One region of the Kurthia populi genome, then DNA from elsewhere that is predicted to be linked to it. Evidence: riboswitches for the same ligand, from Rfam matches in the RefSeq annotation. Region 1 holds a riboswitch; each other region holds the start of a gene.
What was found. A riboswitch is a leader RNA that binds a small molecule or an ion and turns the genes downstream of it on or off. The one in region 1 is predicted to bind S-adenosylmethionine.
Positions count from the first base shown of each region.

Region 1 (7,825 bases):
ATGACAGAATGATTTTTATTACAGGTGCTACGCGTGGCATCGGCTTCGCTCTTGCAAAACAGTTTTCGCAGGAGCCTTTAATTTTACATGGATCATCTGAAAAATCGATTGCTCCCCTTCGTGATTTATTTCCACAAGCGCTCTGTCTGGCTGCAGATTTTTCAAATGAACTAGAAATTCAAGAGATGCTACGACAAATTAATCACTATACAGATACATTAACGGCAATTATTCATTGTGCAGGAAATACTAAAGATAAACGTGCGACTAATATGACATTAAAAGACTTTAATCATGTTTTTCATGTGCATGTGACGAGTTTTTTCCTTATAACAACCACCTTACAACCGTTATTAAAGCCAATGAGTGACGTGCTTGTTATGACTTCAACAGCTGGTTTATTCGGTTCACGAGGACAATTAAACTATAGCGCAGCAAAGGGCGCTCTAACAATGATGGCCTATACGTTAGCAGCAGAGTGGGAACCAGGAAAAATTCGTGTCAATGCGATTGCCCCTGCTGCTTTAACTGATATGACGCGTCCTGTAATTGCCTACTATAAACAGAAAAGTGAACAGCAACAAATTCCGTTCCCTGATTTTTGGCGTGTGGGATCAGCAGACGATGTAGCCTACTTTGTTAAAAAATTAGTTGCACGGACAGACTTTTTTACGGGCGAAGTGTTTGGCGTGAATGGTGAGAAGTATACACGCTATGCTGCAGACATGGTGAGGTGGTCCCCGTGTTAACCGTTGAAAACACTACATACTATCATACGCCAGGGCATGGTATCGAGAATCTCTGCTTCACCGTTTACGAGCAAGATTGTCTCGTCCTACTCGGAGCGAACGGGAGCGGGAAGTCAACGGTCCTATCGTTACTTGCAGGCCTTTTAACGCCACAATCTGGGAAAATACTGTATGAAGGGAATCCAGTTAAGCCAGGTGAAATCGGGATTGTCTTTCAGCATCCTGATGATCAGTTTATTACGACGTCAGTCATGGATGAAGTTATTTTTGGACTAGAAAATTTACAAGTGCCACGCGAGGAAATGACCGCCCGCGCTTATCAGGCATTAGATGAAGTTGGTATGCGCTGGGCTATAGAACGCCATCCAATGACGCTTTCTGGTGGCGAAAAACAACGTGTTGCATTAGTAGCTGTGCTAGCGATGCGCCCGAAAATTTTACTATTAGATGAAGTGACCGCTATGTTAGATTCCCATGCACGTAGTGATTTTTACACGCTACTAAAAACATTAAAAAAACGCTATACAATTGTTATGACGACGCATATTGTTGAAGAATATTTATTTGCAAATCGCGTTTGTTACTTGCAAAATCATCGTATCGTATTTGATGGAGACTTACCTGCATTTGCAGCACATTATCCGACATACGCAATGCCTTTTATCATTGAATTTCAAAGAACGTGTCATTTACCGATTTGCATTCAAACGTATGAGGAGTGTGTTAAACAAATATGGCCATCACTTTAAAGAATGTTACACTAGAGCGTTCATCACATGTTATTTTACGCGATGCTTCATTTCAATTTTCTGACAATAAATGGACGGCGATAGTAGGAGAAAACGGAGCAGGGAAATCAACGCTATTGCAAGCCATTCAACAATTTATACCGATACAGCAAGGCCATATTCATATAGACGGGAAAATAGGTTTTTTATTCCAACATGCAGATCAACAATTTTTCGAGTCAACGGTTGAGAAAGAATTACGTTTCGCTCCACGTCATTTTGGATGGTCTCGTGAAAAAACAGATGCAAAGATAGCGGAAGTGTTAAATCTTGTACAGCTAGATGCATCTATTTTACCGATGTTGCCTTATCAACTTAGTGGGGGACAAAAAAAGCGGTTAGCACTTGCTCTTGTATTTATGATGGAGCCAACTATTTTGCTAGCAGATGAACCAACAGCTGGACTTGATCCAGTGCAACGCGCACTAGTGCTGTCGATTTTGAAAAAATGGCAACAGCAAGGACATACGATTATTGCGATTACTCATGAATTAACGGATGTGTTAACTTTTGCAGATGATGTTTTGTTGATGGCTAAAGATGAGGCCCCTCAACTGTTTGAAACGGAGCAATTTTTCTTTGAGGTTCCAAAACGAAAAGGAGTTTATTTTCCACCACCTATTGCGATGTTTCACTTAATAGAACAACGCTTACAATCTCCGCTGCCACGCGCACGTTCAATGCCCGCACTCATCCAAATTATGAAAGAGGCGATACCTAATGGAACAAGTTATTCAATATGTAGCACGCACGTCCATTCTACATCGTCTTGATCCACGGACTAAAATAATAGGGTTAAGCTTTCTATTAATCGGTTTCACCCAAATTCACGAGTGGATACAACTTGTTTTTTCGGCATTCGTAGTCGGCTTGTTATATCATTTTGCACAAATCCCTTTTAGCTATGCGCTACATTCAATACGCCCATTACTTCTAATTTTATTGCTGACGTTGCTTTATCATAGTATGTTTTCAGGTATAACCTATTTAGCAGGATTTTTAATGGGCCTACATTATGTCCTTAAGCTTTTAATGATGATTTTAAGTGGTGTTTTATTAACAGCGACTACCAAACCACTTGAGCTTGCACTTGGACTTGAAACAATGTTGCGCCCTCTTGAAAAATGGCGTATTCCTGTTGGCCAATGGGCATTAATGATTGTTCTGGCATTACGCTTTTTCCCATTAATTATCGAAGAATGGGAACGGATTCGTCTAAGTCAACAGGCGAGAGGCATCACAATAAAACGGTTTAGACAACGGTTGTATAGCCCAGTGCAACAAGTGATTCCGCTACTCTTAGCACTCATTACACGAGCAGAACGGTTAAGCATTGCGATTGAAGCACGCGGATTTCGACAGGGGTTTAATCGAACACATTTTCATCTTCTTGCTTTTCAAAAAAAGGATGGTTACTGCATTTTATTTCCAATATTTGTATCAATCATTGTATTATTATTATAAGGAGTGACAATTATGAATCTTCGTGGTCAACTTGTAGATGAGCAAACACGCTGCGTCCACTATCATACAGCAAAGGATATTATCGCTATCAAAATGAAATGTTGTCATACATATTATCCATGCTATCAATGTCATGAGGAGGAAGCAGATCACCCGATTACACGATGGACAAAAATGGAGTGGGATGAAAAGGCAATTCTTTGTGGGCGTTGTCATGAAGAATTGTCGATTGCGACCTATTTAGCACATGATACATGTCCACATTGTCACGCTGCATGGAACCCTCGTTGTGAGGGGCATTACCACTTGTATTTTGAAATGGAGGAATGACGATGAACACACGGATTACAGAGCTTTTTGGAATTCAATTACCGATTATTCAAGGCGGCCTAGCCTATCTGGCCTATGCTGATTTAGCGGCTGCGGTTTCAAATGCGGGCGGATTAGGTCAGGTTACGGCGTTAAGTTTACCTGATCCGGAAGCACTGCGACGTGAAATTAAGCGTACGCGTTCACTGACGGATAAGCCTTTTGGTGTCAATTTTGCGATGGGGATGCACGGAACAGGTTATGAGGCGTTTATACAAGTAGCGATTGACGAGAAAGTGCCGGTTGTATCCATTACAGGTGGAAATCCCGCTACGGTTTTAGCGATGCTAGAAGGAACGGGTATTAAAAAGCTCGTACTTGTGGCGGGTGTGCGCCAAGCACAAAAGGCAGAGGAGCTTGGCGCCGATGCCGTCATCGTCGTAGGTCAAGAAGGCGGCGGCCATTTAGGACGTGATGACTTAGGCACAACGGTCCTTACACCACGCGTCGTTGATTCGGTTTCGATTCCTGTTATTGCTTCAGGTGGTTTAGCGGATGGTCGTGGTCTTGCGGCAGGACTTGCGCTCGGTGCGGAGGGTATTGAAATGGGTACGCGTTTTATTGCTACAAAGGAATGTGTCGATGCTTCGGACTATTACAAGCAACTTTTACTCGATAGCACAGAGCAAAATACTGTCGTCGTTAAACGTTCGATTGGTGGTCCTGCACGTGTTATTCATAATGCTTTTGCGGATGAAATTTTAGCCATTGAGCAACAGACACCGACCTATGAGGCATTAAAGGAACATATTAGCGGGCAAGCGAATCGCCGGTTAATCCATGATGGTGAGGAGAATGGTATGGCCTTTGCTGGACAGGTCATTGGCTTGATCGATGATGTGCCTACTGTGGCGGAATTATTTGCGCGCATCGAAGCGGAATATAAAGCAGTAGTAACGCGTTTTTCAGAAATTTCAAAATAATACTTGCAATTCCTAGCGGATTACTTTAATATAAGTATCAACAACTAAATCACTTTCTTATCAAGAGCGTTGGAGGGACTGGCCCATTGAAGACGCAGCAACAGACATTTTGTACTGTGCTAATTCCTGTAGCATCATTTGCTAAAAGATGAGAAGAGAACGGCATCCCATTTGACACCAACCTCTTCTTATCGAGAAGAGGTTTTTTTGTTACTTAAATCGAAAGGGAGATGAGGTATGACAACCACACAGCAATCGATTCAACAGGCACTATCACTTTTAAAGGAGCGTACATGGGTGGATTTAACGCATAGTTTTAGTGCCGATACCCCCCGCTTTAATGCCTTCTCGCCGCTTGAGAAGAAAACGTTATTCGATTATTCAGCAGGCTTTTTCGCACAACAATTTACCTTTGCAGGACAATATGGCACGCATATTGATGCGCCAGTTCATTTTGTTGAAGGCGGCCGCTATTTAAATGATATTACGTTAAAAGAGCTTGTATTACCGCTCGTTGTCATCGACGTTTCAACAGACGTCGCAAAAAATCCTGATTTTACGATTACCGTACGAGAAATCCTGTCATTTGAGGAACAGTACGGGGAAATCGATAGCGGCTCATTTGTCGCACTACGTACCGACTGGTCAAAGCGCATTGATGATAGCGACACATTTAATAATAAGGATGCAGACGATGTGGCTCATACGCCAGGCTGGTCTGTTGAAGCACTCCGTTTCTTATTTGAAGAGCGCCACATTCGCGCAGTCGGTCATGAAACCTTTGATACGGATTCAAGTGAGGAATTTTATAAAAATAAAGCGCTCAAGGCAGAGCTTTATGTGTTACAGCAAGATGCTTATCAGATTGAGTTGTTGACGAATTTAGATCAATTACCCGCTAAAGGCGCGGTCATATTCAATATCGTCGCAAAACCTGATAAAGCAACAGGATTTCCGGTACGCTCATTTGCGATACTACCGTAGCACTCATTCGTGCAAGACTCATTTGTCACTAAAAAGAGGATGGATTTTTCCATCCTCTTTTTTATTTGCTTCATTTGAAATGAACGAAATCTTCAGGAAGCGGGTTTTGGCTACGACATACTTAAAAATATGTGCCAATTCAGGACAATGGTCCGGTAAAATTTAAAACGTTTACTAACGATACCGCGTAATCTGTCAACAAAAACTGTTATTCCACGCCATCGTCAAAAATTATTATTATTTTCAACGCCCGAAAAAGCGCATTTTACGCTAGAAAGGGGTCTCTAAGGGTTCATTTTGCATAAAAAAGTACCGTTTTAGAGCGCTTGAAATACTACACGAACGAGCATCTCACATTATTTATTCAAAAAACGACAATCTGTACTGTGTAGCTCATTTATGCAGCTTGCTATGTGTGGAAACGTCCCTTTTATGCCTTAAAATACATAAAACACCCCCGCTAGAGGCGCTAAATATGCCTGTTTTTACAAATGACTTGTACAAACTAATAGTAGTTATCTACTTAGCTTTAGTAATTCTATATGTTTTTTCGTCATTCAATCAAATGCTTATTACATTTATAGGTGCATACACATATGAATGACACTTATTAAAAAATATGTCGTAGCCAAAAACCGCTCCTTGGGCATCTGACAATTTTTTGCGAACAAAAAAATGGTCCTGCAATGTTTGCAAGCCCATTTATAACTTAAGCATGTTCGTGACGCAAGCGCTTTTCTTCTTTTAATTCAGCGACGAGGACATCATGCTGTTTCGGATCGTATTCGTTTTCCCATTTCGCAACAACAACGGTTGCTACCGAGTTACCGATAATATTTGTAATGGCACGTGCTTCTGACATGAAGCGGTCAACACCAATTAAAAGGGCAATCCCTGCGACTGGAATCATTGGGAATGCGGCAAGTGTTGCAGCAAGAGTAATAAAGCCAGAGCCGGTTACACCAGCAGCCCCTTTAGAAGTCACCATTAAAATCAGTAGTAAATAAAGTTGTTGCCAAATGGATAGATGCACATCATATACTTGTGCGATAAACATTGCGGCCATTGATAAATAAATGGCGGTACCATCTAAGTTAAACGAATAACCTGTTGGTACAACAAGACCGACAACTTGTTTTGAACAGCCGAAGCGTTCTAATTTTTTCATAATGAGTGGTAGGGCAGATTCAGATGAAGAAGTCCCTAAAACAATTAATAATTCATTTTTAATATAGCTCAGGAATTTGAAAATATTGACGTTTGCGGCATATCGTAATACGAGACCTAAAATGACGATAACGAATAATGCCATTGTAATGTATACGCCAAGCATTAATTTTCCTAAGTTCCATAATGAACCCATACCGAAGTTGCCGATTGTATAGGCCATTGCACCAAATGCAGCAAGTGGTGAGAATTTCATTACCATCCCAACAATTTTGAAGAAAATTTGAGAGGCTTGCTCGCATAATGTAATAACTTGTTTCACTGGATCACCGATAGAAGCGGCTGCAAGGCCGAAGAATACCGCACAGACAAGCACTGGTAGTAACTCACCGTTCGCAATTGCTCCAAAGAAGTTTTCTGGTAACACACTCATAACGAATGCTTGAATACCATGATCTTGATTTGCAGCAGCCTTTGTATATTCACTAATATCTGCACCACTTGATTTAAGTGCATCTGTATTAACACCAACACCTGGTTTAATAATATGGACTACGATAAAGCCAATAGCAAGTGAAATCGTGGACATCACTTCGAAATAAATAAGTGCCTTTAAGCCGATACTGCCGACTTTTTTCATATCACCCATGCTACCAATACCCGTCACTACTGTTAGGAAGATAATTGGTGCAATAAGCATTTTGATCAATTTAATAAAGATATCTGCTAAAATTTTTAGCTGTGCGCCAAAACTTGGAAAAATCGCCCCTACGATAATCCCTAGGATAATGGCCAGCACCACTTGAACCGTTAAGTTACGTAAGTTGACTCTTTTCATACGTACACCCCTTTGTATGTAGTTAATAAAACGCTTACAAGACCTAATGTAGTACGAATTTCTGTGCTTGTGAATATTGTGGTCATAATGGTTTTTTTGGTCTTTTTGGTCTTTTGACTTTTCTGACAATGAAATATCTTCTCAAACGACAAAAAACCGCGATAAAGAATAGAATCTACTCTTTATCGCGGTTATATAATAGATGGAAATAAAAAGAGCCTGTACCATAACAGACTCTTACATTCATTATTTTACAACTGGAACGGCAGGAATTGAATCAAGTAAAGACTTGTGATTTTCTTTTAGTTTCGCTGTTAAATCTTCAATGTTTGCTAATGCTTTTTGGCGCTCTGATTTTTGCTCAGAAAGCGTTGTGTTGATTGCTTTTTCCCATTCTGTTTGCGCATTACGGATGTAATCCACGACAGCGTGGTTCGGTTTCCAAGATAATTCTTGCGCTTGCTCTGTTGCTTCTTTTAACGTGTCGATCCACGTAGACAATTGTGCAGACTGTGCAGGTGTTGTGAATGCTTCAAATGAAGA
Region 1 is NZ_JBHUOR010000128.1:18,717-26,541, reverse strand. Features, by position in the region: gene ACFSY7_RS15120 (MaoC family dehydratase) at 1-4, shown strand, start outside; gene ACFSY7_RS15115 (SDR family NAD(P)-dependent oxidoreductase) at 9-749, shown strand; gene ACFSY7_RS15110 (energy-coupling factor ABC transporter ATP-binding protein) at 743-1,498, shown strand; gene ACFSY7_RS15105 (energy-coupling factor ABC transporter ATP-binding protein) at 1,483-2,310, shown strand; gene ACFSY7_RS15100 (energy-coupling factor transporter transmembrane component T family protein) at 2,258-3,001, shown strand; gene ACFSY7_RS15095 (CHY zinc finger protein) at 3,014-3,331, shown strand; gene ACFSY7_RS15090 (NAD(P)H-dependent flavin oxidoreductase) at 3,328-4,293, shown strand; SAM riboswitch class I at 4,348-4,448, shown strand; gene ACFSY7_RS15085 (cyclase family protein) at 4,531-5,277, shown strand; gene ACFSY7_RS15080 (dicarboxylate/amino acid:cation symporter) at 5,987-7,282, opposite strand; gene ACFSY7_RS15075 (PhaP protein) at 7,529-7,825, opposite strand, start outside.

Region 2 (7,825 bases), on a different contig from region 1:
GGCTTTCTTTACACTACTAGCACTTATTATTATTGCGCTTGTTGTATTATTTGTCATGGTGACATCTTCAAGTGAAGACCAAGCTATTCCAACGAATTTAAACCAAATTAATGGTAGTGAAGTGACAGTCAAAGCGACAGCAGATGATTTTGAAACCTTAGCGAATCATTTTATTAGTGATGCAACGGCAGATACACAAATGCTGATGAAAATGTTTGTAGACAAAGATATTACATTGACGAGCAAGGTGAGTGTTCTTGGGGCAACCTTACCAGTGACAATGGATTTTGACCCGTCAATTGATGACAAAGGTAATTTAATTTTAAAGCAGACAAGTATTGCTATCGGGCGTCTAGATATTCCTACACAGACGGCATTGAAACTAGTAAAAGACTCAGGGAAACTACCGGATTTTATTACGATTCAACCGAGCGAGAATCAAGCATATATTAATTTGAATGCTATTGAAGTGCCTGTTTCAAAAGGGACGGATGCCTATGTTCGTGCCACAAAATTTGATTTAAATAATGATGAGATTGAGTTAAAAGTAATTATTCCATCGAAGGAGTAGAGAGCGATGACAAAACAAGTTGCAACATTTGCTGGCGGTTGTTTTTGGTGTATGGTGAAGCCATTTGATGAACAACCAGGAATTGAAGCTGTTATTTCAGGGTATACAGGTGGCACAGTTGAAAATCCAACGTATGAACAAGTTTGTTCGGAGACAACAGGGCATTATGAAGCAGTTCAAATAATTTTTGATGATGCTATTTATCCATATGAAAAATTAGTAGAACTTTATTGGAAGCTAATAGACCCAACGGATGCAGGAGGACAGTTTTATGACCGCGGCGGCAGTTATCAAACGTCTATTTTTTACCACGATGATAAACAAAAAGAAATTGCAGAAGCCTCAAGAGATGCATTACAAGCTTCTGGAAAATTTCAGCAGCCAATTGTTGTAAAGATTTTACCTGCAAAGCCTTTTTATGTGGCAGAAGCGTATCATCAACAGTATTATAAAAAAAATCCGATGCATTACGAGCGTTATTCACATGGCTCAGGACGTGTCGCATTTCAACAACAACATTGGGGGAATATTTATGAAAAATAAAGAACAACGTTTAAAAGAGCTGACAGATATGCAATATCATGTAACACAAGAAGAAGGTACAGAGCCACCGTACAGCAATGAATTTGATGAGCATTTTGAGGAAGGTTTGTATGTTGATATTGTATCAGGAGAACCTTTATTTACATCAAAAGAGAAATTCAACTCGGGTTGTGGTTGGCCGGCATTTACAAAACCAATCAATGCATTAACTGAAAATACAGATACACGCTTTGGTATGCTGCGCACGGAAGTACGTAGTAAAGAAGCCGATTCACATTTAGGACATGTGTTTCCGGATGGTCCTGTAGAATCAGGCGGCTTACGTTATTGTATTAATTCAGCAGCACTACGTTTTGTGCCGAAAGCAGAATTAGAACAACAAGGATATGGCGAATATTTGTCTCATTTTGAATAACTATTGTCTCTATAAAAAAACAGGAATCGCTTTGGCGGTTCCTGTTTTTTGTATGAATTTTTATTTTACGGCTGTTGCTTCTACCGCTTTTGCAAATGCTTGTTCAAAGTCTTGGATTAAATCATCCACATTTTCTAAGCCGACAGAGAGGCGTAATAAGCCTTCTGTAATACCACGCTTATCGCGCTCTTCTTTTGGTATTGCTGCATGACTCATTGTGACAGGATAAGAAAGAATGGATTCTACGCCACCTAAACTTACAGCGAAAATAGGGATTTGTACATTTTCAACAAATACTTTTGTAAATTCTTTTGAGGGTAATTCAAAAGAAAGAACTGCACCTGCACTTGTGGCTTGCTTGAAGTGTGTAGTATGCCCTGGATGTGACGTAAGACCAGGGTAGTGAACCGCTGTAACATAGTCACTTTCCTCAAGGAAATGCGCAATTTTCTCAGCAGAGGCGCTTTCTAGCGTTAGGCGAGCATTCAATGTCTTGATGCCTTGAATAAGCGAAAAGGAATCCTGTGCACCTAAAATGGCACCCATTGAATTTTGCATGAAATAAATATCATTGCCGATTTCTTCATCTTTTGTCACAGCAAGACCTGCGATGATATCACTATGTCCACCAAGGAATTTTGTGGCGCTATGAAGAACAACATCTGCACCTAAATCAAGCGGCTTTTGATAAAGTGGGGTCATAAATGTATTATCAACAAATGTTTTTAACTGATATTTTTTAGCAAGGGCGATAACCCCTGATAAATCTGTAATGCCTAATAAAGGATTAGCAGGTGTTTCTGCGTATAATACTTTTGTGTTGTCCTGAATGGCTGCTTCCACTTCAGTTAAGTTAGAGAAGTCTGCAAATGTGTGTGTAATATTGTATTTTGGTAATACTTTCGTGACGAAGCGATATGTTCCACCATATACCTCTGAAGTAATGACAATATGATCGCCTGCATTTAGTGTTAACAGGGCAGAAGCGATTGCGGCGATGCCTGATGAAAACGCGAAGCCGCGTGTACCATGTTCTAATTCAGCAATTGTATTTTCAAGTGCTTGACGAGTAGGGTTGCCTGAACGGCTATAGTCAAATGGCCCAAAGCTATCAAAGTGCTCTTGGTCGAATGTAGAAGATACATAAATCGGTATGTTGACTGCACCTGTCTTAGTCTCGTAATCACCACGTGTAGAAGCGGTAATTAAAGTTGTTTCAAAGTTTTCATTATGATTAGTCATGTGTTGTCACTCCTTCTAATGTTGCGAAAACGCGTTGTAGGTCTGCTGTTAAATCGTCGACATCTTCTAAGCCAACAGAGAAGCGTAAGAGTGAAGCATCTACACCTCGCGCATTACGCTCTTCTTCAGGGATATCTGCGTGTGTTTGTGTTGTTGGGTAGGTGATAAAACTTTCAACGCCGCCAAGGCTCTCAGCGAACGCAATGAGGTCAATTCCTTCTAAAAATGTTGGTACCCACTCAGCTTTTTGTAGGCGGAATGAAATCATGCCACCAAGACCAGCATAAAGGACATCTTTCACTTCTGGCTGTGCAGTTAAAAATTCTACGAGTGCAGTGGCATTTTTCGTATGCTGTTTCATACGTAAATGAAGTGTTTTTAAACCGCGAATTAATAACCAACAGTCAAAGGCACCAAGTGTTGCGCCACTTGCATTATGTTGTAAAAATAGTTGTTCACTTAATTCTTCACCTTTTGCAACAACAAGGCCCGCTAGAACATCATTGTGTCCGCCAATATACTTCGTGGCACTATGTAAAACGATGTCAGCACCAAGCTCGATAGGACGTTGATAGTAGGGTGTTAAAAATGTATTATCGACAATCAACAACAGATTATGTTCATGTGCAAGCACTGCATAATCTTCAATTGAAATTTCTTGCATTAATGGGTTTGTAGGTGTTTCAATAAAAATTGCTTTTGTTTTATCATTGATTAGTGCTGCGACTTCATTGATATCTTTGAATGGATTAAAATGCGCTTTTATATCGTATTGTTGTTCATATTGCTTAGCTAAACGATATGTACCTCCATATAAGTCATCGGGATAGATTATTTCATCTCCCGCTTTAAATAAAGAGAAGACAAGTCCTACAGCAGCCATACCGCTACTACAGGCAAATCCAGCTGTCCCACCTTCTAAATCAGCAATGCCACTTTCTAAAACATCGCGTGTAGGGTTTTTCGTACGTGTATAGTCATAACCTGTTGATTGACCAAGGCCTGGGTGACGATAGGCCGTTGATAAATAAATGGGTGTATTAATTGCACCGGTGCGTTCATCTGAATTATTACCAAGCTGTGCTAATTTTGTTTCGATTGTTGTCATATGTCATCATCCTTTATGAATAAAATAAAAACACCCCGATCTACACAGTAGAAAGGGGCACTTGAAAATACGTCCTTTCTTATCTGTAAGACTATGTCTTCGCGGATGTAGCACCTTCCAATGGGGGTTGCTGAGATGTCAATGGGCCACGTCCCTCAATCTCTCTCGATAAGAAAATCTATTAAGTTAATAAGATATAATCAATTAATGGAATTCTAACACTAATTGACAATTGTGACAATATAAAATCTGAAAAATTACAAAAATCAGAAAAAGAAAACGATTATATGATTATTAGTTTAAAAATTACATAAAAAAAGAACCGCAAAAGCGATTCTTTTAAATAGCGTAGCGCAGATTACTTAACGCTTTTTAATTGGAATACTGTTTTTGTGCCTTTTGTGATTTTCACAACGCCTGTTGTTGGCGCAATATAATACGTTTCATTGCCAACTTTAACTGTAATTGTGTTAGTGAATTTACCAGCTTTTGTTGTCACTGTTTTGTTCACGCCTGTTACTTTATAAGTCATTGAGCCGTTCTTATACGTGTCACCAACTGCGAAAGGATAGTTTAATAATTTCACTGCTTTTTCGCCAGCTTTTTTATAGTAAAGACCTTTATTAGCTACTTCTTTTAAATAAACTGTTGATGTTTTGTTTGTTTTGCTATCGTGCATTGTCCATACCGTATAGCCTGAAGATGTTTTTTTACCTTTGCTAGAAAGGGTTACATTAGAGCCATTATGAGCGTATTTATACGTTTTAGCTGTTTGTAAGTTGTAGCCTTTTTTCGTTGTGTTTGCAGGTGTTGATGGCTTTGTTGTCGTAGCAGGTTTTTTTGCACCAATATAATCTTTATACACATAAGCTGTGCTGTTATTATATTTGATTTTTACCCAACCATCTTTTGTTGTACCATAAGCAGTTACTTTTGTTCCAGGTGTTAATTTACCAAGAATTTTCGATGACACATTGCCTTTTTGGCGAACGTTTGCACCAGGTTGTTGAATATATTTCGTTGATGATTTTGTTGTCGTAGCTGGTGTTTTATCATCTGTAGTTGTTGATACTTTAACGTATTCTTTATAAATATATGCTTTTTTATCATTAAATTTGATTTGAACCCAACCATTTTTGTCAGTTGAATAAACGATTACTTTGTCACCTTTTTTAAGTGCGCCAAGTGAATCGCTTTTTAAATCAGCAGCTTCACGAACAGTGACAGGATTTAAAACTGTACCCGTCATTGTTGTTGCAGTAGTCGTTGCAGCAAAAGATGGTGTTGCAACTGTTAATGTAGAAGCAGTTAGTACTCCTAAAGATAATACGTATTTTGTTAATTTCATGTTAAATCATCTCCTGTTAGGCAATAATACCACTAAAATATGCGAAAGTGTATACTTTCCTATCATTAGTGGAGCAATCTTGTAACAGGACGAGATTCGAAAGAGAAGGTTTCAAAAAACTAAGAAATTTTAAATGCTGCAATTTTTTTTTGAAGTGCATTAGATTGCGTAGATAAATTTTCAACAGCATCATAAATTGCATCTACAGAGCGGGCGCCTTCTTCAGCAGATTGTGCATTCTCCTCAGCTTGCATCGCATTTTCCTCAGCGATTATATTTACCTCAATAAACGCTTGGGTTACATGTTCACTATGATTTTCAAATGTTTCAATTTTTTGAGCCATATCATCAATAATCATAAGTGTTTCATTTGTTTGTGCCACGATAATATCAAGAGAGGACGTCGTTGTATTTGTTAAATTAACACCTTGAATGACTTTCGTAACACCGGTTTCATTTTGTTCAATAATGGTATGGATCTCGCGCTGAATAGCATGAATCATCGTAGCAACTTCATTTGCTGCTTGCTGTGAAGATTCAGCGAGATTTCGCACTTCATCTGCTACTACTGAAAAGCCTTTGCCAGCTTCGCCTGCACGTGCTGCTTCAATTGAAGCATTAAGCGCTAATAAATTCGTTTGATCTGCGATTTCTGTAATTGTTTGAATAATCGATGTGATTTGTGAAGAACGGTCCCCAAGCTTTTGAACGGTGCCAGTTGTGTTCGCGATTGTTTCTTCAATTTCCATCATCATATTTGCCGCATTTTGTACAGAAGCGTAGCCTTCATTGGCGGCTTGAATCATCGCATCTGCAGAAATCTTCATATCATTCGTATCATTCGATAAATGTGTTGCGGCGCTATGGAGCATTTCCATTTTTTGCGCAGCAGCATTCATATTTATAATGGTATTTTCACTACTTTCTGAAATGACGTTTGAAGATTGTGCGATAGATTGAATAATGTCAGCGCTTTGAGCAGCGGATGTTTTTAATTGTGCACCATTTGCTGCGACATCATGTGCCAGTGTATCAATATTTCCAACAAGGTCTGCGATGGACTCAATTAATGAATTAGTGCTCTGACCAATCTGCGCAAATTCATCTCGTGTAGAAATGTGGATACGCTGTGTCAAATCACCACCATTATTTGCCATGTCATCAATTGCTGCTTGAATACGAGCGGTATTTCGCTTAATCGAACGGAATAATAAAAAGCCAGTAATTGATAAGACAATGATTGCGAGTAGCGTTAAGATAAAGAAAATTAATTCTGACAACGTTGTGGAGTTTTCGAGTGTGACTAATTTTTTTGAGCTTTTTTCATTTAATGCATTTTTCATATAATTGATTTGTGTATTAACATTTGTCATCGCTTTTTGTCCAGCACCACGCGATACATATTCCTTAGCAGCTGAAAGGCCTTCTGTTTCACGTATAGCCATTGCGCTGTTTGCAGTGTTCGTATATGTTGTGTAATATGCTAAAATCGTTTCGAGATGTTTTAATTCATTGTTAGAACGGCTAAACTTTTCCTGTAGCTTTTCGACTTGTGTGGTAAACGAGGCGGCTTGCTCATCGTATAATGCACGTTCATTAGTATTGCCAGTAATGATATATGTTTTTTCGAGTGCAGTAATTGCCGCTAATTTGCCAGACAGGCTATTAACCTCGAGCTGTGTTTTTAATGTGTCGCCATTAAATAGTTTTAATTCATCCTTAAGTTTTTCTAAATTATTGTAACTCAATACAAGCATCGCAACGAGTAATAAAGATAAAGCTGCGAATGTCATCACAATTCTCCAGCGAAGAAGAAATAAAGGCCACATTTTTTTAAAAGTAGTATTAAATAGTCCTTTTTTAACCGATGATTTATTTTCTTTTGTGTCTATTATCATAATCGTACCCCCTTGTTAGCTAGGTACAATTATATAGTACAGTCGAATTAGTGTAAAATCTGTATTTTCAAATAAATGAAGAAAGAAGGAGAAATCATGCAACCAAGTTTTTATTTATATGTGTTAACTTTTCGTGGCGCGAGCGATGAATACGGCGTTTTTGCAGAAGCTGCATTTAACGATCATGCTTTTCCAAAACAAGAAATGGACTTTGAAAAAATTTCTTTGTATATTGAAGAATTAGCCGACGATGACTTAAATGCAGCGACATTTGATCACTTATGGGCAATGTATGAAGAGAAATATATAGTGGAATACTGATTATTGTTTGTCAGAGGTCAGACTTTTTAGTACAATCAAAATAGTTATGAAAAGGCTTTCGATAATTAAATGAAATGAGGGAATTTATATGAGTATTCATATTAACGCAAAAGACGGCGAAATCGCTGATATTGTTCTATTACCAGGAGATCCTTTACGCGCTAAATTTATCGCAGAAACATTTTTAGAAAATCCTGTTCAATACAATGACGTTCGAAATATGTTTGGTTACACAGGTACATATAAAGGCCACCGAGTGTCGGTACAAGGCACAGGTATGGGTGTACCATCTATTAGTATTTATGCAACTGAATTACTAAAAGATTATGGTTGTAAAAAATTAATTCGTGTTGGGACAGCAGGTGCTTTAAAACGTGAC
Region 2 is NZ_JBHUOR010000138.1:10,151-17,975, forward strand. Features, by position in the region: gene ACFSY7_RS17745 (YpmS family protein) at 1-571, shown strand, start outside; gene msrA (peptide-methionine (S)-S-oxide reductase MsrA) at 578-1,114, shown strand; gene msrB (peptide-methionine (R)-S-oxide reductase MsrB) at 1,104-1,529, shown strand; gene ACFSY7_RS17760 (PLP-dependent transferase) at 1,590-2,771, opposite strand; gene ACFSY7_RS17765 (methionine biosynthesis PLP-dependent protein) at 2,764-3,879, opposite strand; SAM riboswitch class I at 3,956-4,054, opposite strand; gene ACFSY7_RS17770 (SH3 domain-containing protein) at 4,238-5,227, opposite strand; gene ACFSY7_RS17775 (methyl-accepting chemotaxis protein) at 5,347-7,125, opposite strand; gene ACFSY7_RS17780 (YozE family protein) at 7,201-7,446, shown strand; gene deoD (purine-nucleoside phosphorylase) at 7,535-7,825, shown strand, end outside.
Region 2: another riboswitch for S-adenosylmethionine. It lies ahead of ACFSY7_RS17765 (methionine biosynthesis PLP-dependent protein); the one in region 1 lies ahead of ACFSY7_RS15085 (cyclase family protein).

Region 3 (7,825 bases), on a different contig from region 1:
AATGCCCATTCTGTGACCTGACGGAAAAATGTATCTGGAATCTGAACCATTAGCCCAGCTCCGTCCCCTGTTTTACCGTCACTACCACGTCCTGCTCGGTGGTCTAGGCGGCAAAGCATTTCTAAACCTTGCACGACGATGTCATGTGTTGGTTCATTTTTTAAGCTCGCATAAAATCCAATCCCGCATGCATCATGTTCGAAACTTGGATGATATAGCCCTTGTTCTTTCTGAATATTTTGAAACGTCATAAAAATCCCTCCCTCGTGAATCTATTTTAAATTCACAAATCAATGCAAACAATATATACTTTATATAGAATCAATCTAAAAAATAGATAAATTGGAGTTGACATGCCTTGGAATTACGACAACTACGCTATTTCGTGGCAGTTGCTGAACGCGAACATATTTCAGAAGCTGCTGAAAATTTACATGTTGCACAATCTGCCGTCAGCAGACAAATTGCCAATTTGGAGTCTGAATTAGGTGCTGAATTGTTTGAACGCATCGGCCGTAACGTCAAATTAACACCCATTGGACATGTATTTTTAGAACATGCCATTGTGGCGTTAAAAGCGATCGATTTCGCCAAAAAACAAGTGGATGAATATTTAGACCCTGAGAAAGGAACGATTAAAATCGGCTTCCCGACGAGCCTTGCAAGCTTCTTGCTACCTACCGTCATCTCGGCATTTAAAAAAGAGCATCCAAATGTATCATTCCATCTACGACAAGGGTCTTACCGCTTTTTAATTAATGCCGTGAAAAATCGCGAGCTCAATCTCGCCTTTCTTGGTCCCGTACCGCAAAAAGATGAATTAATTAATACAAGAATTTTATTTACCGAAAATATTTCTGCACTTGTCCCTGAAAATCACCCACTTGCGGAGCGCCAGGAAATTCAGCTTGGTGATCTACGCAATGAGAACTTCGTGCTGTTCCCTGAGGATTATATTTTAAATAAAGTGGTCGTTGACGCCTGTAAATCAGTTGGCTTCACACCAAATATTTCATCCGAGGGAGAGGACATGGATGCCTTAAAAGGTCTTGTGGCCGCTGGTATAGGTATTACGCTACTACCTGAATCTGCATTCTATGATGCGACACCACGACGTACGGTGCGTCTATCACTTATCGAGCCACCATTTACACGTAATGTCGGTGTCATTTTCCCGAGTACGCGTGAACTGGCCCCGTCCGAGGAAATCTTCTTAGACTTCGTCGGCAACTTCTTCTCACGTCTTACACAATTCCGTTAATCAACATCCTTCTGAACAACTGCTCAGAAGGATTTTTTATACACAGAAAAGAAAGCGTTTCCAATAATTACAATATAATAGAAGAAACACAGAATGCTTTTTATTTTAACTTTAAAATATTTTGCGTTATACTACTTGCGAAAGCACTTTGAAAGGGGTTTTATACATGAATCGTTTGGACAATAAAGTGGCATTAATTACAGGTAGTGGTGCCGGCATCGGCAAAGAAATCGCGAAACGTTTTGCAGAGGAAGGCGCAAAAATCGTCATTGCAGATTTTAACGAAGCCGCGTTAACAGATACCGTTAAGGAACTACAAGCAGCAGGTCACGAAGCCTTTGGCGTGAAGGTGAATGTTGCAGTCGAGGAAGATGTACAGCGCATGATTGACGATGCAATCGGCCACTTCGGTCAACTTGATATTCTTGTAAACAATGCCGGTGTGAGCGATAATATGCAGGCTGCTGGTAATGTGACAGATGAGGTTTGGCAACGCGTTTTTGATATTAATGTAACGGGCGTGATGCGTGGTATTCGTAAAGTATTACCTCACTTCATAGAGCGCGGTAAAGGAACAATCGTTAATATGGCATCGATTTCAGGCTTATTTGGCGGCCGTGGCGGCTTAGGCTATACAGCGGCCAAACATGCGATTGTCGGCATGACAAAGAACGTAGCGTCGCAGTACGGCCCTCAAGGCATCCGTTGTAATGCGATTGCACCTGGACAAATCCAAACAGGTTTTGCGGCAAACATGGACCATATCGATAAATTTGGCATGGAAGTAGCGATTCGTGGAACAAACTTAATGCCACGTGCCGGTACAGTAGACGATGTCGCAAATATTGCGCTGTTCTTAGCATCGGATGAATCTGATTTAGTAAATGGTGTTGCACTAGCAGCAGACGCTGGCTGGAGCGCTTATTAGGCATAAAAAAGAGGCTAGAGCAAAACACGTCATGTTGCTTTTTTAGCATTCACAACGAAAAACCGGAACCGCACACAGCGCGATTCCGGTTTTTCTTATGTTCCTAGGAGCAATTGTTTTTACACATATGTCCCCGTCTCTTTTTTATGTTCTATTTATCTACAGGAACAACCGAGCCGTCCCATTCTTCTAAAATGAAGTCTTGAATTTCTTTAGAATGCAATACATCAACTAATTTTTTGATTGATTCATTGTCTTTGTCTTTTGCATTTACTGCAATTACGTTTACGTAATCAGAGTTAGAATCTTCAATCGCAATTGAATCTTTTGTTGGGTTTAAATCGGCATCAAGTGCATAGTTGGCATTGATAACAATCGCATCACCTTCGTCGTTATTATACGTTTGTACTAACATTTCCGGAGAAACCTTCGCTTCGATTTTTACGTTTTTCGGATTTTTGTCGATATCTTTAATTTCAGCAGCTGTTTTATCTACACCCTCTTTTAGCGTAATTAAGCCATTCGCTTCAAGTAATGATAAAATACGCCCTTGCTCTGCTACTGAGTTCGAGATGATAATTGTTGCGCCATCAGGTAATTCATCTAATGATTTGTATTTCTTAGAGTAAACAGCCATTGGTTCAACGTGAATACCACCTGCACTCACGATATCATATTTAGGATTGTCTTTTAATTGCTGATCTAGGTAAGGTTGATGTTGGAAGTAGTTCGCATCAATTTCTTCGTCAGCTAAGTTTTTATTCGGTAGTACATAGTCTTGATATGTTTTAATTTCTAAATCAACGCCTTCTTTTTCAAGAAGTGGTTTCGCTTCTTCTAAAATTTCAGCGTGTGGTACGTTAGATGCACCAACAACTAATTTCGTTTCTTTATCATCGCCTTTTGAATCGTCTGAACCACATGCTGCTAAACCAAGTGCTAATGATGCTGTTAATAAACTTGCTACTAATTTTTTAGATGTTTTCATACTCGTAAATCCCCTTTTCCCTCTTATATTTATTTATAGATGACGCAAATGCGTTATCGTTTATCAATTTTTGCTGTAATCAAGTCGCCGATAAATTGGATGATGAAGACGATGACCAAAATAAGCACCGTCGCCACTAATGTCACATCCGTACGGCTACGCTGGAAGCCATCCATGAAGGCTAGATTCCCTAAGCCACCCGCGCCGATAACACCCGCCATTGCTGTGTACCCGACAAGTGCTACCGCCGTTACCGTAATACCTGAAATTAATGCTGGTAACGCCTCTGGAATTAATACCTTTGTAATAATTGTCCATGTTTTCGCACCCATTGAGCGCGCTGCTTCAATCACACCTTTATCAATTTCACGTAAGCCAATTAAAACCATACGCGCATAGAATGGGGCTGCACCAATAATCAGTGCTGGTAACGCTGCATTCGCACCAAGCATTGTGCCTAGTAGGAATTTTGTAAATGGAATTAATAAAATAATTAAAATGATGAACGGGATCGAACGGAAAATGTTCACAACCGCACCTGTTAGCCAGTTTGCTAACTTGTTTGCCCATAACTGATGTGGACTTGTTAGGAATAATACAATCCCTAATACTAAACCAATAATAAACGTTAAGATTGTTGAAATAGCGGTCATGTAAAGTGTTTCTTCTGTAGCTATCCACATTTTTTCCCAATCGACGTTCGGAAATAAATTAGTCAACATCACTAATCACCTCCGATTTGATACCCTTATTTTCTAAATATTGAATCGCAGCTGCGACATCAGCATCTGAACCAGTCAACTGGACGATTAACGTGCCGTACGGGCCACTCTTCGTCGGTGAGATATTACCGTGTACGATATTGACGTCTACCGCAAACTTGCGAATAATTTCTGTAATGACAGGTTGCTCTGTTTGATCGCCTACAAAGAATAATTTAATTAACTGTCCTTCGCGGTAATCCTCTAGCATTTGTGCAACCGATTCTTTTTGACCCGTTGACGTTGCTTGCGTCACGAAACGTTTTGTAATCGGTGCTTGTGGGTTTTGGAATACTTCAAGAACATTCCCTTGCTCAACGACCTTCCCTTTCTCCATGACCGCCACACGATGACAAATCTTACGGATAACGTGCATCTCATGCGTAATCAGCACGATTGTTAAGCCTAATTTTTCATTGATGCTCACAAGTAAGTCTAAAATCGCATCCGTTGTTTCCGGGTCAAGTGCAGAGGTTGCTTCATCACAAAGCAGCACAGTTGGATTATTAGCAAGCGCGCGGGCGATGCCGACACGCTGCTTTTGACCGCCTGATAACTGCGATGGATACGCATCATCACGTCCCTCTAGCCCAACAAGTGCAATCAATTCTTTCACACGCTTTTCACGCGCATCCTTTTTCACTCCCGCAATCTCAAGTGGAAATGCGATGTTCTCCGCTACCGTACGTGACCATAATAAATTGAAATGTTGGAATACCATGCTGATATGATGACGCGCATTGCGTAGTGCATTGCCGCGTGCCTTTGAAATATTGACATCATTGACAAGCACGTCGCCTGATGTCGGCTTTTCTAAGCCGTTAAGTAAACGAATCATCGTACTTTTTCCGGCGCCACTGTATCCGATAATGCCGAAGATTTCTCGATCCTGAATTGTTAAACTCACATTATCGACAGCCGTTAGAGAACCATTCGCTGTTTTGTATTGTTTTGAAACATTATCTAACTGAATCACTGTCATTCCACCTTGTTCTAAAACTTTTGAACTCTCTGATTATTCAAATTCCAACAATTATACTATGCTTTGTCGTCGTCCAATTTAAACTGCTAAAAAAAATAAAACCCTTCTGTTTTTTAGAGCAACAGAAGGGTTTAACGTATCGTGTCAAACCGTTCTCTCATCTCCCAAAGTAATGACTTTGCGTGAATTGGCACCATATCACATACTGCGACGGTTGCCGGGCTTCATAGGGCACTTCCCTCCACCTCTCTAAATAAGAGTAACGACATAAGTTTTTATTTTATTGTTGGTTTCTACTTTAACACTCTGATATTTTTACGTCAATGACTTATTTAAAATTTTTTCATACAAATTTGGTACGGATTGAAATGCGTATACTTTATCGCGCACTTGCCCATTCTCTGAAATTAGTAGACATGGCACACTTTCAATCTCATAATCGTATGCAATTTGTTCCATATAATTTAGATTTGCCTTCCCCATTGGGATTTGTGGCAATACCTGCTCTGTGACGTCCATCATTTTAGACGCTACTGCACATGTGCCGCACATTGGCGTATATAAATAAAAAGCCGTGACGTCATGTTTTGTACGTTCTTGCTCCCATTCTTCGCGAGACCATTCTTTCATTACATGTCATTCCTTATCGTATTAAATAGGCGGGATTCACTTGAAAATCAGCTGCTGCTAGCACGAAAGCTAAATAATTTTGCGGTGTATGCTCGACTTGCTTATACGTTCGTCGCGTGTATAAATGCTCGGCATGAGGAAAATAATGCTGCACGAGCTTTCGCGCTTTCTCACCGGACTCATCCGCATCAAAAAACACATATAAGTCACTGTCCTCATACGGTGCAAGTAGCTCCTCTAGTCGGTCCTCACTTATCGTACCATTCGTACAAATAATTTCGACCACTTCATTTAGTATGGGCAAAATGCGTAGCTTATCTTGCTTTCCTTCAACGATTAACACCTTGTCTGTCACCATTTCTGCCACCTCCACAAGCTTCCCCGTCTTCTACTTTAGTTATACCACAGCGCATGCACTCTACACAAAAAAGAACTACCCCAGTTGAGGTAGCTCTTTGTGATGCTAATATTATTCAGCGATTGCTTCTTGATATTGTTCTGCAGTTAATAAACTTTCAACGTCTGCTTCATTTGCAGGTTCAACAACGACCATCCAAGCTTGCTCGTATGGCGATTCGTTTACTAGCTCTGGAGAATCTTCTAAGTTTTCGTTTACTTCTAGAATTTTACCAGCGATTGGTAAGTATAATTCAGAAACTGTTTTTACAGATTCTACACTACCGAATGATTCGCCAGCACCGATTTCGTCGCCTACTGCTGGTAGTTCAACGAATACGATATCGCCAAGTTCTGATTGTGCAAATTCAGTAATACCGATTACTGCTTTACCATCTTCTAATTTAACCCATTCGTGATCTTCTGTGTAACGTAAATTTGTTGGAACGCTCATTGTTTATTCCCTCCGTTTATGTAATTTCATCTTTATTGTGTCACGTTTTCCGCGTGTTGACAAGGGTAATTCCGAACTTTCTAAAGGTCATACATCTTGTTACAACAGCATTTCAAGCGATTTTTGGTCGTCCATAATGGACACTATTTGTACGCTTCGACAAATTCCTGCTCTTTAAAGCCTAAAGTTACTTTTTTACCGTCCGTAGTGAGAGGACGCTTGATTAACATACCATCTGACGCTAAAAGTGCTAATTGTTCGTCTTCTGACATATCTGCAAGCTTATCTTTCAATCCTAACTCACGATATTTCATGCCAGATGTATTGAAAAATTTCTTCAATGGAAGCCCACTTAGTTCATAAAACTTGCGTAACTCATCCTTCGTCGGTGTGTCTGTCGTAATGTCATATGCCGTAAAGTCGATGCCTTCATCTTTCAACCATTTTGACGCCTTTTTACATGTCGTACATTTTGGATAATGGTAAAACTGAATCGCCATTTTGTATGCGTACCCCCTTCTCGTTTCCTCTATTGTATAGACATTTGAAAGCCTTTGCAAATACGAAAAGAAAAAGGATAGACGCACCCACTGCATCTACCCTTCTCATTATTTACATGGCCTACAGTAATATGGGAGTATTGTGTAGTTGTCTTTCGGGTAAGGCCTCTTACTTCCATACCCGAGTCACTTACACGATGAATTTTTCAGCTGCAATTAATGCTTCTGCCGCTTGGCGTTTTAAGCGAATCGTTTTCTTCGGTGCATAACGACCAAATTTACGAAGTGCTGATAGCATCATACGTTGGTTGTCACCTGATGATGAGTTCACTAGCGTATCACGCGCTTCTGCTAAGATTGTTTCAAAGGCATCTTGGCTGAAGATTTCTGTATACAATAGCTTTTGAGCCGCTTTGTCTGCACCATCGCGGTCAATCGCTTTTTGCGTACGTAATACCGCTGATTCCATCGCGAATAATTGGTTCGCGATATTGGCGATATTCACAAGAATTTCTTGCTCATCTTCTAGCTTGTTACCATATTTAAGCGCTGCTGTCCCTGCCGCAAGTAACGCCACTTTTTTCGCCATTTTCACTAAATATTTTTCTTGTGCTAATGGTTCGTCTGCGATTTCTTCTGGTACCATACCTAAGATTTCTTGCTGCAGTGCTTGCGCTTGCTCAAGAAGCGGTAATTCGCCCTTCATCGCTTTCTTCATAAATGTACCTGGAACGATTAAACGGTTGATTTCGTTTGTTCCTTCGAAAATACGGTTGATACGAGAATCGCGGTAAATACGCTCTACTTCATATTCTGCCATGTAGCCGTAACCACCGTGCAGTTGTACCGCTTCATCCGCTACATAATCAAGTACTTCTGAACCAAAGACTTTGTTGATTGAGCACTCAATCGCATACTCTGCAAT
Region 3 is NZ_JBHUOR010000008.1:38,455-46,279, forward strand. Features, by position in the region: gene gltB (glutamate synthase large subunit) at 1-251, opposite strand, end outside; gene ACFSY7_RS01265 (LysR family transcriptional regulator) at 359-1,261, shown strand; gene ACFSY7_RS01270 (glucose 1-dehydrogenase) at 1,428-2,189, shown strand; gene ACFSY7_RS01275 (MetQ/NlpA family ABC transporter substrate-binding protein) at 2,341-3,177, opposite strand; gene ACFSY7_RS01280 (methionine ABC transporter permease) at 3,231-3,899, opposite strand; gene ACFSY7_RS01285 (methionine ABC transporter ATP-binding protein) at 3,889-4,914, opposite strand; SAM riboswitch class I at 5,075-5,180, opposite strand; gene ACFSY7_RS01290 (thioredoxin family protein) at 5,236-5,550, opposite strand; gene ACFSY7_RS01295 (toprim domain-containing protein) at 5,564-5,908, opposite strand; gene gcvH (glycine cleavage system protein GcvH) at 6,020-6,400, opposite strand; gene ACFSY7_RS01305 (arsenate reductase family protein) at 6,544-6,900, opposite strand; gene ACFSY7_RS01310 (acyl-CoA dehydrogenase family protein) at 7,091-7,825, opposite strand, start outside.
Region 3: another riboswitch for S-adenosylmethionine. It lies ahead of ACFSY7_RS01285 (methionine ABC transporter ATP-binding protein); the one in region 1 lies ahead of ACFSY7_RS15085 (cyclase family protein).